3 regions of the Aurantimonas sp. A3-2-R12 genome follow, and region 3 is predicted to be linked to each of the others. Evidence: predicted binding sites of a transcription regulator. Region 3 holds the regulator's gene; each other region holds the start of a gene.
The links. The regulator LexA, encoded in region 3, represses DNA repair genes until DNA is damaged. The targets are predictions, from matches to a motif close to TGTTCNNNNTGTGTTCNG.

Region 1 (3,276 bases), on a different contig from region 3:
ATGTCGAAGCTCGTATCGGCGCCGCGATGAACGCCGCCGATACCGCCGGTGGCGAAGACGCCGATCCCGGCGAGATCGGCGGCGATCATCGTCGCAGCGACCGTGGTCGCGCCGGTTCGCCCCGTGGCGACGGCATAGGCAAGGTCGGCCCGCGACAGCTTCATCGCATCCCGGGTCGTCGCGAGTGCGTCCAGTTCCTGGTCGTCGAGTCCGACAACCAAGTGCCCATCCAGAACCGCGATGGTCGCTGGGACGGCGCCTTGCTTGCGTATGATCGCCTCGACATTGCGGGCCATGTCGCGGTTCTGTGGATAGGGCATGCCGTGGGTGATGATGGTCGATTCCAGCGCCACCACTGGCCGTCGGCTGCGAATCGCATCAGTGACCTCGGCAGAGGACCTGAACGGGAGCGTCACGGACATCACAGCGACCTTTCCGGTAAATGAGGATCTGGCAGAGCCGCGGCGCCCTCCTGGATCAGTCGAGAGAAATCGCGTGGCGGAAACGGATCGACAGAAATCCGGATCGATGACGCTACCAGGCCCGCGCGGACGCAATCGATCCATTCACGCCCCTCGCAAAGGCCGACGAGCGCGGCTGCGGCCAGCGTGTCCCCGGCGCCGGTGACGTCCCTTGGAATCACGACGGGGGGCTCCTGGAAGGCGATCGTCTCTCCGTCAATCACCACGACTTGCCTCGGTCCATCGGTAATGACGGCGCGCCGTGCACCGAGTTCGATCAGGAGTTCGGCGAGGAGCCTGGGGCTCGTGCCAGAACTGGCCTCGACCAGGCTTGCCGCCTCGGCATGCGAAAGAAACAGCGCCGAAAGCGAGCGAATTGCCCCGTGCAGGCGGCGAACTTTGGCGGGCGAGACACCTATCGCCGCGATGGGACGCCCGCCGGCGGCCTTCGCCAGCGCGTCGATCGATCCGCTCGGCAGGTTCGCGTCGACCAGCAATGCGTCGACCTCATCTATCGCTGCCCTGACATGCCGCCGCGTGAACACGCGCGGAACCAGGAGATCGTAAAGGCCCATGTCCGCGACGCCGGCAACAAGCTCGCTCCGGTCGTCCAATATGGCCGTATAGGTTGGTGTCGCCCGGTCGATCCAGGTGATGGAGACATCGGTGAACTTGCGAGCGGCGATTGCCTGGGCAATTCGGTAGCCGTCGGAATCGCCGCCCCTGGCGCTTTGCAGCACCACCGCGCAACCGAGCGCGTCCAGCGTCAAGGCGGCGTTGAACGCGGCACCGCCCGGCATGTCGAAGAAGCGGCCGGGGTTCGACGCGGCGGGACGATACGGCGCATCGGCCTTGGCGCGCCGGTCGATATGGGCCGCACCGACAACGAAGACGGAGAGGGAATGAGATGAAATTCCGGACTTCTTCATAAAACTTTAACAGACAGTGAGAGCGGACTGCGATTCGGCTTGCGACGATAAACCGGAACAAACCAGGAATATGGGCTTGCCCAATGAGAACAAATAGCGTACACGTTTGGTTCAGGCCGCATCATTGCACCCCCGTCCAACGCGTGGAATAAGGTCCCGTCTCCATGGCACAGAACACACTCCGTCTCGTCGAGGAAAATTCGTTGGACAAGAACAAGGCTCTCGATGCCGCGCTTTCGCAGATCGAGCGGGCGTTCGGCAAGGGCTCGATCATGCGGCTCGGCGCGAACGAGAAGATCGTCGAGATCGAAACCGTGTCGACGGGCTCGCTCGGACTCGACATCGCGCTCGGTGTCGGCGGGCTGCCGAAAGGCCGGGTCATCGAGATCTACGGGCCGGAAAGTTCGGGCAAGACGACGCTCGCCCTGCATACGATCGCCGAGGCCCAGAAGAAGGGCGGGATCTGCGCCTTCGTCGACGCCGAACACGCGCTGGACCCGGTCTATGCCAGGAAGCTCGGCGTGGATTTGGAGAATCTGCTGATCTCGCAGCCCGATACCGGCGAGCAGGCCTTGGAGATAACCGACACCCTGGTTCGCTCGGGCGCGATCGACGTGCTGGTCATCGATTCGGTCGCGGCGTTGACGCCGCGGGCGGAAATCGAGGGCGAGATGGGCGATTCCCTGCCGGGCATGCAGGCGCGACTGATGAGCCAAGCGCTGCGTAAGCTGACCGGTTCGATCTCCCGCTCTAAATGCATGGTCGTTTTCATCAACCAGATCCGCATGAAGATCGGCGTAATGTTCGGTTCGCCGGAGACGACCACGGGCGGCAACGCCTTGAAGTTCTATGCCTCGGTTCGTCTGGACATTCGCCGTATCGGCGCGATCAAGGACCGCGACGAGGTCGTCGGCAACCAGACCAAGGTCAAGGTCGTCAAGAACAAGCTGGCGCCGCCGTTCAAGCAGGTTGAATTCGACATCATGTATGGCGAGGGCGTGTCGAAGACCGGAGAACTCATCGATCTCGGCGTCAAATCCGGGATTGTCGAAAAATCCGGCGCCTGGTTCTCCTACAACAGTCAGAGACTGGGGCAAGGGCGCGAGAATTCGAAGAATTTCCTGCGCGACAATCCCAGTGTCGCCAATGAGATCGAGGCCCTGATCCGCCAGAACGCCGGCCTGATTGCCGAGCAACTGCTCGTCGATCCCGGCGGCGAGGACAGTGCCGACGAGGGCTGAACCGCCGGGCTCCGGTCGCGGCCGTCGCTGAGATGCGCGCCGGCGAACCGGAGCTTGATGGACACTGCTTCCGGGCCTCTGTACAAAGCGCCTTCGATAGGGATCGGAGGCGCTTCTTTGCGTGGTCCGGCCGTGTTTTTCCGTCAGTTTTCCGAAGGTCGCATTCATGAGTGGCGTCAACGAAATCCGGTCCGCGTTTCTCGATTATTTCGCGAAGAACGACCACGAGCCGGTCGCGTCCTCGCCGCTGGTGCCGCGCAACGACCCGACGCTGATGTTCACCAACGCCGGGATGGTGCAATTCAAGAACGTCTTCACCGGCGTGGAGAAGCGTCCTTACTCCCGGGCCGTCACCTCGCAGAAATGCGTGCGCGCCGGCGGCAAGCACAACGACCTCGACAATGTCGGCTATACCGCCCGCCATCACACCTTCTTCGAGATGCTGGGGAACTTCTCTTTCGGCGATTATTTCAAGGCTCGGGCGATCGAGCTCGCCTGGAACCTGATCACCAAGGAGTTCGATCTGCCGGCGGACCGGATGCTGGTGACCGTTTTTTCCGAAGATGAAGAGGCGGCCACCCTCTGGCGCAAGATTGCGGGGCTGCCCGACGACCGCATCATCCGCATCGCTACTTCGGACAATTT
Region 2 (3,276 bases), on a different contig from region 3:
GACTGGAGGTCGGCGGCCCCTTCGCCGTCGACGTGCCGGTCGGCGCCGACAACATTCTGCTGCGCGCCGCCAGTTTCGCCAGAACATTGCTAGCCGAACGGGATTTGGCGCTGCCGCCGCTCGCGATCCACCTCGACAAGCGACTTCCGGTCGCTGCCGGCATCGGCGGCGGATCGGCGGATGCGGCGGCGCTTCTTCGGATTATCGCGGATCGCGTGCCCGATGCGGCGCGACGCCTTACCCACGAATCGATCGCGCTCGGCGCCGATGTGCCGATGTGCCTCGACGGGCGGGCCGCGCTGGTTACCGGGATCGGCGAAACCGTGTCGCCGCTGGCGGTTCTTCCTCCCCTGCCCCTGCTCATGGTCAACCCGCGCGAGCCGGTGTCGACCGCCGCGGTGTTCGCGAAGCTGCCACGTTGCGACAACCCGGCCTTGCCCCCGTTGCCGCCGGGCGGATTCCCCGATATTGCGGCACTCGCCACATGGCTTTCGCAGACCCGCAACGATCTGGAGCCGACGGCGGTGGACATGGTCCCGACGATCGACGCCGTGCGCGAACGGCTTATTGCCGAAGGTGCCCGCTTCGCCCGCATGTCCGGCTCCGGCGCCACGGTCTTCGGCCTCTTCGAGGACGCGGGACACATGCGACGGGCGCGAAGCCGGATCGAATCGACCTGTCCCGGCTGGTGGGTGTCGGGACCGAACTGAGACGAGGATTTGCGCGACATGAGCACGGACAAACCCTTCATTCCTCTGTCGATCGCGGTCCTGACCGTGTCCGATACGCGGTCCATCGACGACGACAAGTCCGGCTCCGTTCTCGTCGCCCGGCTTGAAGAGGCCGGTCATCGCCTCGCCGACCGCAAGATCGTCCGCGACGAGATCGAGGAAATCCGCAACGTCGTCACCGCTTGGTGCGAACGCGACGACGTCGACGTCGTCATCACCACCGGCGGCACGGGGTTCACCGGCCGCGACGTCACGCCGGAGGCTCTGGAGCCGCTGTTCGAAAAGCGCATGGACGGCTTTTCCGCCGTCTTCCACCGGATTTCCTACGACAAGATCGGCGTCTCGACGATCCAATCCCGCGCCACTGGCGGAGTCGTCGCCGCCACCTTCGTCTTCGCCCTGCCCGGCTCGCCGGGCGCCTGTCGCGACGGATGGGACCATATTCTCAAGGCGCAGCTCGACTACCGGCACAAGCCATGCAACTTCGTCGAGATCATGCCCCGACTCGACGAACATCTGCGCCGTGGCGGCGGCGGCAACGCCTGAGAGCTATTTTGTCTTGAGCGCTGGCCTGATCTCCACCGCCAGACGCTCGACCGCCACGCCCTTGGCGACCTCCTCCAGATTGAAGGCGAGCCTGGAGAGGCCGATCGCCTGCGGCTTTTGCACAAGGAAGCCCTCGGCGAGCGCGGTGCGAATCTGCCGGAACCGCTGCAGGAAGCTCGGCCGGTCCATCCGCGCTCGGCGAAAACGCGCCGTCGCGATCTTCGCCGTTCCGCGCGCCACATCCTCGCCGTGGTCCGTTACGGCGCCGATCCATCCTGGCATCAGCCGGGCGCCGGGCTCCATCAGCAGCAGCCAATCCCCCTTGGCCGTCTCGATCGCCACGCGGAACTCCTCCTCCGCGACCACCCGGCAGCCGGCGTGATCGGCGACCTTGCGCGCCGCAGGCCCCATTCCCCGATCGACCAGCACGACCTCGCGAACGACGCCCTCGACCGCGCCCGGGATGAGCGTGGCGAGACTCGCCGCAAGCTGTCTGTCGTCCGGTCCGCAGTCCATCAACACGCTGAGCATATCCCCGCTTAGCCGAGCCTGCCCCCAAAAACCAGCGGTGGAACTTTTTTGTTCTTGTATTGTTCTCATTTCCGAATTAGGACTCTATTCATACATCGAACGAGCGAGCCGGAAGGTTCCGACCATGCAGGACATCAAGAGCGCCGATCGCGCGGCTTTCGCCGCCCCTGACGGCATAGATATCGCCAATCACATCGTCGCCGAATCGGGTCTGCGGATCGGCTTCGAGCGGCGGCGCGGGCGTGGCGCGGGGATCAATCCGAGCGGCCGTTACGAGCCCTTCGCGCGCAGCGCCGTCGACGACGGGTGGAACAGTCTCGACGAACTTCCGGCGTTCAAGACCGACGTCCAGGTCGAAAAACCCAAGACGATCATCACCCGCAACAGTTCGCCCGACATCTCGTTCGACCGTTCGGTGAATCCGTATCGGGGTTGCGAGCACGGCTGCGTCTATTGTTTCGCGCGGCCGACCCACGCCTATATGGGGCTCTCCGCCGGGCTGGACTTCGAATCCAGGCTGTTTGCCAAGCCGAATGCCGCCGAGCTTCTGGAAAGAGAGCTTTCCAAGCCAGGCTACGAGGTGAAATCCATCGCCATCGGCACCAATACCGACCCCTATCAGCCGGTCGAGAAGACCTGGCGGATCATGCGCGAAATTCTCGAAGTGCTGGAAGCCGCCAACCATCCCGTCGGGATCGTCACCAAGTCCGCCCTCGTCCTGCGCGACATCGACATTCTCCAACGCATGGCGGCGAAGGGATTGGCGAAGGTCGCCCTGTCGGTGACCACCCTCGACCGGACACTTGCCAGAGCGATGGAGCCGCGCGCGGCGACCCCGGCAAAGCGGCTCGAGGCGGTCAAGACGCTCAGCGAGGCCGGCATTCCGACGATGGTGATGATGGCGCCGATCATTCCCGGCCTGACCGATTCGGAAATCGAACGTGTGCTCGAATCGGCCAACACGGCCGGCGCACGCGAGGTCGGCTACGTGCTCTTGCGGCTGCCGCTCGAAGTCTCGCCGCTATTCAAGGAATGGCTGCTGCGCCATTACCCCAATCGCTACCGGCACGTCTTGGCGCTGCTGCGTTCGATGCGTGACGGCAAGGACTACGACGCCGAGTGGAACAAGCGGATGCGCGGCACCGGACCCTATGCGTTCCAGATTCGGCGACGCTTCGAAATGACGGCCCGGCGGTTGGGTCTCAACGAAACGCGCACCGAACTCAGATGCGACCGGTTCACGCCGCCGAAGGGGGCCGGCGTCCAACTGGCGCTGCTCTGATCCCACCCCGGGGAGACTTTTCCCCGCTCGATCGTCTGGCCGCCAGCCCCTCGCGGTCCGGCGCACTCGCCGGTTCTTCCCCCGGGACGCGGCGAGACTTGTGGAGAATCGGAGAATGCGCGAGTCTTGCCGCATCATGGCTCGCCGTTCCTCCGATTCTCCGGTTCCTTTCATGCCCGCCGCGCG
Region 3 (3,276 bases):
GGCGGCCGTTCCGGCGACTTCACGGCGGCCGGGTCATGAGTCTGCTTCCCGTCGAGGAAGCCTATCGACGATTGGTTGGGAGCGCGGTGCCCCTCACCCGCACCGAGCAGCTGCCGTTGCTTCAAGCGGCCGGACGCGTTCTTGCCGAGGACGTCCTGGCCCGCCGCACCCAGCCGTCCTTCGATGCCTCGGCCATGGATGGCTACGCCGTCCGGGCGGTGGACGTCCAGTCGCCGTTCGAGACCCTGCGGGTCGTCGGCGAATCCGCCGCCGGGCGCGCCTTCGACGGCCAGGTGGGAATCGGTGAAGCGGCGCGAATCTTCACCGGGGCGCCGGTGCCGCAAGGTGCGGATGCGATCCTGATCCAGGAAGACGCCCGCGTTGTAGTCGATGGCACCGTACGCCCGACGGTTTCGCTCGAACCCGGCCAATTCATCCGGGCAGCCGGTATCGATTTCGCTGCGGGCGAGACGTTGTTGACCCGCGGCGCCCTGCTCACGCCCGGCGCCATCGCGCTTGCGGCGAGCTGCGGTTACCCCGCGCTGACGGTGCTGGCGCGGCCGAAGGTGGCCATCCTCGCAACTGGCGACGAACTCGTGCTGCCCGGCGAGCCGCTCGGTCCCTCGCAGTTGGTCGCCTCCAACCCGTACGGCGTCGCGGCGATGGTGGTAGGCGCCGGCGGCGATGCGATCGACTGCGGGATCGCTGGCGACGACGTCGCCACGATCGACGCGCGCCTGAGCGATTCCATCCGGGACCGGGCGGATGTCTTCGTCACGATCGGCGGGGCGTCGGTCGGCGATCACGACCTGGTCGGCAAGGTGTTCGCCAACCGCGGCGTCGGACTCGACTTCTGGAAGGTCGCGATGCGCCCCGGCAAGCCCTTGATGGCGGGGCGGCTTGGCGATCTGACGATCGTCGGTCTGCCGGGCAATCCGGCCTCCTCCATGGTCGCCGCGCGGTTGTTCCTGATTCCATTGGTGCGCCGGTTGGCGGGTTTTCCCGATCGCCAGCTCTACCGGCATGGGCTGCTCGGCGCGCCGATGCCTGAAAATGGCCTGCGGACCGACTTCGTTCGCTCACGGCTGGAGGCTCGAGAAGACGGCGTCGTCCGGGTCATTCCGCTGCCCCGCCAGGATTCCTCCCTCCTGTCCACCTACGCGCAGGCCGATGCTTTGCTCGTGCGGCCGTCTTCGGCGGCTCCGGCGAGCGCGGGGGAGGCTTGCCGCTACGTTGTGCTCGACGAATGGAAGGGTCTTGCGGAACACAACTAGAACAGATAGGTTTGTTCAGGTTTTGTTTTAGGGAGTCGCCTCGATGCTGACACGCAAGCAGCACGACCTTTTGTCGTTCATTCACGAACGGCTGAGGGATAGCGGGGTGCCTCCCTCCTTCGACGAGATGAAGGACGCGCTGGAGCTTCGGTCGAAATCCGGCATTCATCGCCTGATTACCGCGCTTGAGGAGCGGGGCTTCATTCGGCGCCTGCCCAATCGCGCGCGAGCGCTGGAGATCCTCAAGCTGCCCGAAGCGATGCAGAAGGACCGCCCTGCCCCCGTCGGCCACGCCGGGTTTACGCCGAGCGTGATCGAAGGAAGCCGCGACGCGGCACGCAAGACGTCTGAGCCGATTTCCCGACGCGCGACGACGAGACCGCCTGAACCGGCCACAGTCTCGATTCCGGTCATGGGCCGGATCGCGGCGGGCGTTCCCATTTCGGCGATCCAGCACACCACCCATTCCCTCGCCGTGCCGCCGGATATGCTTGGCGGCGGCGAGCATTATGCGCTGGAAGTCAAGGGCGATTCGATGATCGAAGCCGGAATCCTCGACGGCGACACGGTGGTGATTCGCCGCGCCGACACAGCGACGCCCGGGGAGATCGTTGTCGCGCTGGTCGACGAGGAGGAAGCGACGCTGAAGCGGTTTCGCCGGCGCGGCAATACGATTGCGCTGGAGGCTGCCAATCCGGCTTATGAAACGCGGATCTTCGGCTCCGAGCGGGTCAAGGTTCAGGGCCGGCTGGTCGGGCTCATCCGCAAATACTGAAGGCCGGACCGACAGTTGGCAACCGATCCCGCGGAGCCAACTTTTCGACCTGTGCCAGCTGCTGCTTGAGCCGCGAACCAGGCCGCGCCGCGCAGAGCCTTGACGGCGCCGCGAAGGAAGCGCGTGTGGATCGTTCCCGGGTCGGGGCGAGGTTTCGCGGTGTCCGGTTTGAATGGCCGCGGGGTGCCTTTCGATCATGTTCACCGGGTTTTCTTCTTGCCTCCCTTGCACCGGGCCCGTCGCGCAGGTATCTGCGTCCTCGGAGAGGTGGCCGAGTGGTCGAAGGCGCTCCCCTGCTAAGGGCGCCACATCGAACCTCAGTTTTCCTGAAATCACCTGCAAATCCGAATTGTTATGCCGAAATGGCCACAGCCGGTTTGAGGCATTTAGCGGATTTCTTGCAAAACAGCCTTCGTTCACATTGTGTTCTTAGCGCGTAGCAATCCCATGTTATGAGCGGCACACGGGTATGTTTGGTCTGACTATGGCTACGAGAAATCGGACGCTACCTGTTGCGCTGATTAGGCGGTGACATGGAGGGATCGCCCAATTAGCCAGTGTCGGACCGTCTGCTCGAAGGCTGGAACGAGACTGAAATTACGTTCGCCGTCCGCGCAATAACCACTTGATTGGGTTCTTCACATTGGCACTCAGGTCCTGAATGCTCTTCTCTGAGCGAACCAGTATTGGAAACGCTTTATTTCCCAGAATACCCACGGCCAAACTCTCGAAATTGGCGTCGGTGAATCGATCCCTAATAGAGGCTTGACGTTTGCCGAAAGTGTCGAGCACCATGTCTCGACGAACCCAAAAATCGTCACGCCCGAACACCCACTTGATGTAATCGCGTGTCTGGGGCGGGATAATCTTGGCTGCGTCGACTAGGATGCTATCATCCTTGTCTTTATCTCTAAGTCGAGCGATGTTGACGAACTCGTTTTGTTTGCCGAGCTTTCTGTCCCTCTCCCAGATTTCATATAGGCGGTCGACCAACTCACCATTAACTTTCACGGCTAGGAGCTCTTCCATCTGACGACACCGCCAGACACCGATCATCTGCGCCAGATCCGTGCTGCGATGCAGACTGGTCAGCTTGGAGACATCCGCCGTCCGTTCATAGGCGGTCACCTTACCGTTATCATCGAAGATCGGTCGGAGATTTTCACTCGTCTGGCGTTGGCTCCCGATCTGGCGCTCGATCAACCGGACCTGGTTCATCTCACTGAT

Region 1: recA (recombinase RecA) is a predicted target of LexA. The motif match lies at 1,476-1,493, and genes of this name have one in related genera.
Region 2: VSX60_RS01580 (glycosyl transferase family 2) is a predicted target of LexA. The motif match lies at 1,858-1,875, and genes of this name have one in related genera.

What each region holds. Positions count from the first base shown of each region.
Region 1 is NZ_JAYXIH010000034.1:34,675-37,950, reverse strand. It holds gene VSX60_RS16425 (pseudouridine-5'-phosphate glycosidase) at 1-422, opposite strand, end outside; gene VSX60_RS16420 (carbohydrate kinase family protein) at 422-1,390, opposite strand; gene recA (recombinase RecA) at 1,555-2,631, shown strand; gene alaS (alanine--tRNA ligase) at 2,798-3,276, shown strand, end outside.
Region 2 is NZ_JAYXIH010000002.1:92,703-95,978, forward strand. It holds gene VSX60_RS01570 (4-(cytidine 5'-diphospho)-2-C-methyl-D-erythritol kinase) at 1-710, shown strand, start outside; gene moaB (molybdenum cofactor biosynthesis protein B) at 729-1,277, shown strand; gene VSX60_RS01580 (glycosyl transferase family 2) at 1,281-1,793, opposite strand; gene VSX60_RS01585 (PA0069 family radical SAM protein) at 1,933-3,090, shown strand; gene VSX60_RS01590 (ribonuclease HII) at 3,263-3,276, shown strand, end outside.
Region 3 is NZ_JAYXIH010000001.1:9,376-12,651, reverse strand. It holds gene moaC (cyclic pyranopterin monophosphate synthase MoaC) at 1-39, shown strand, start outside; gene VSX60_RS00065 (molybdopterin molybdotransferase MoeA) at 36-1,274, shown strand; gene lexA (transcriptional repressor LexA) at 1,318-2,049, shown strand; gene VSX60_RS00055 (hypothetical protein) at 2,647-3,276, opposite strand, start outside.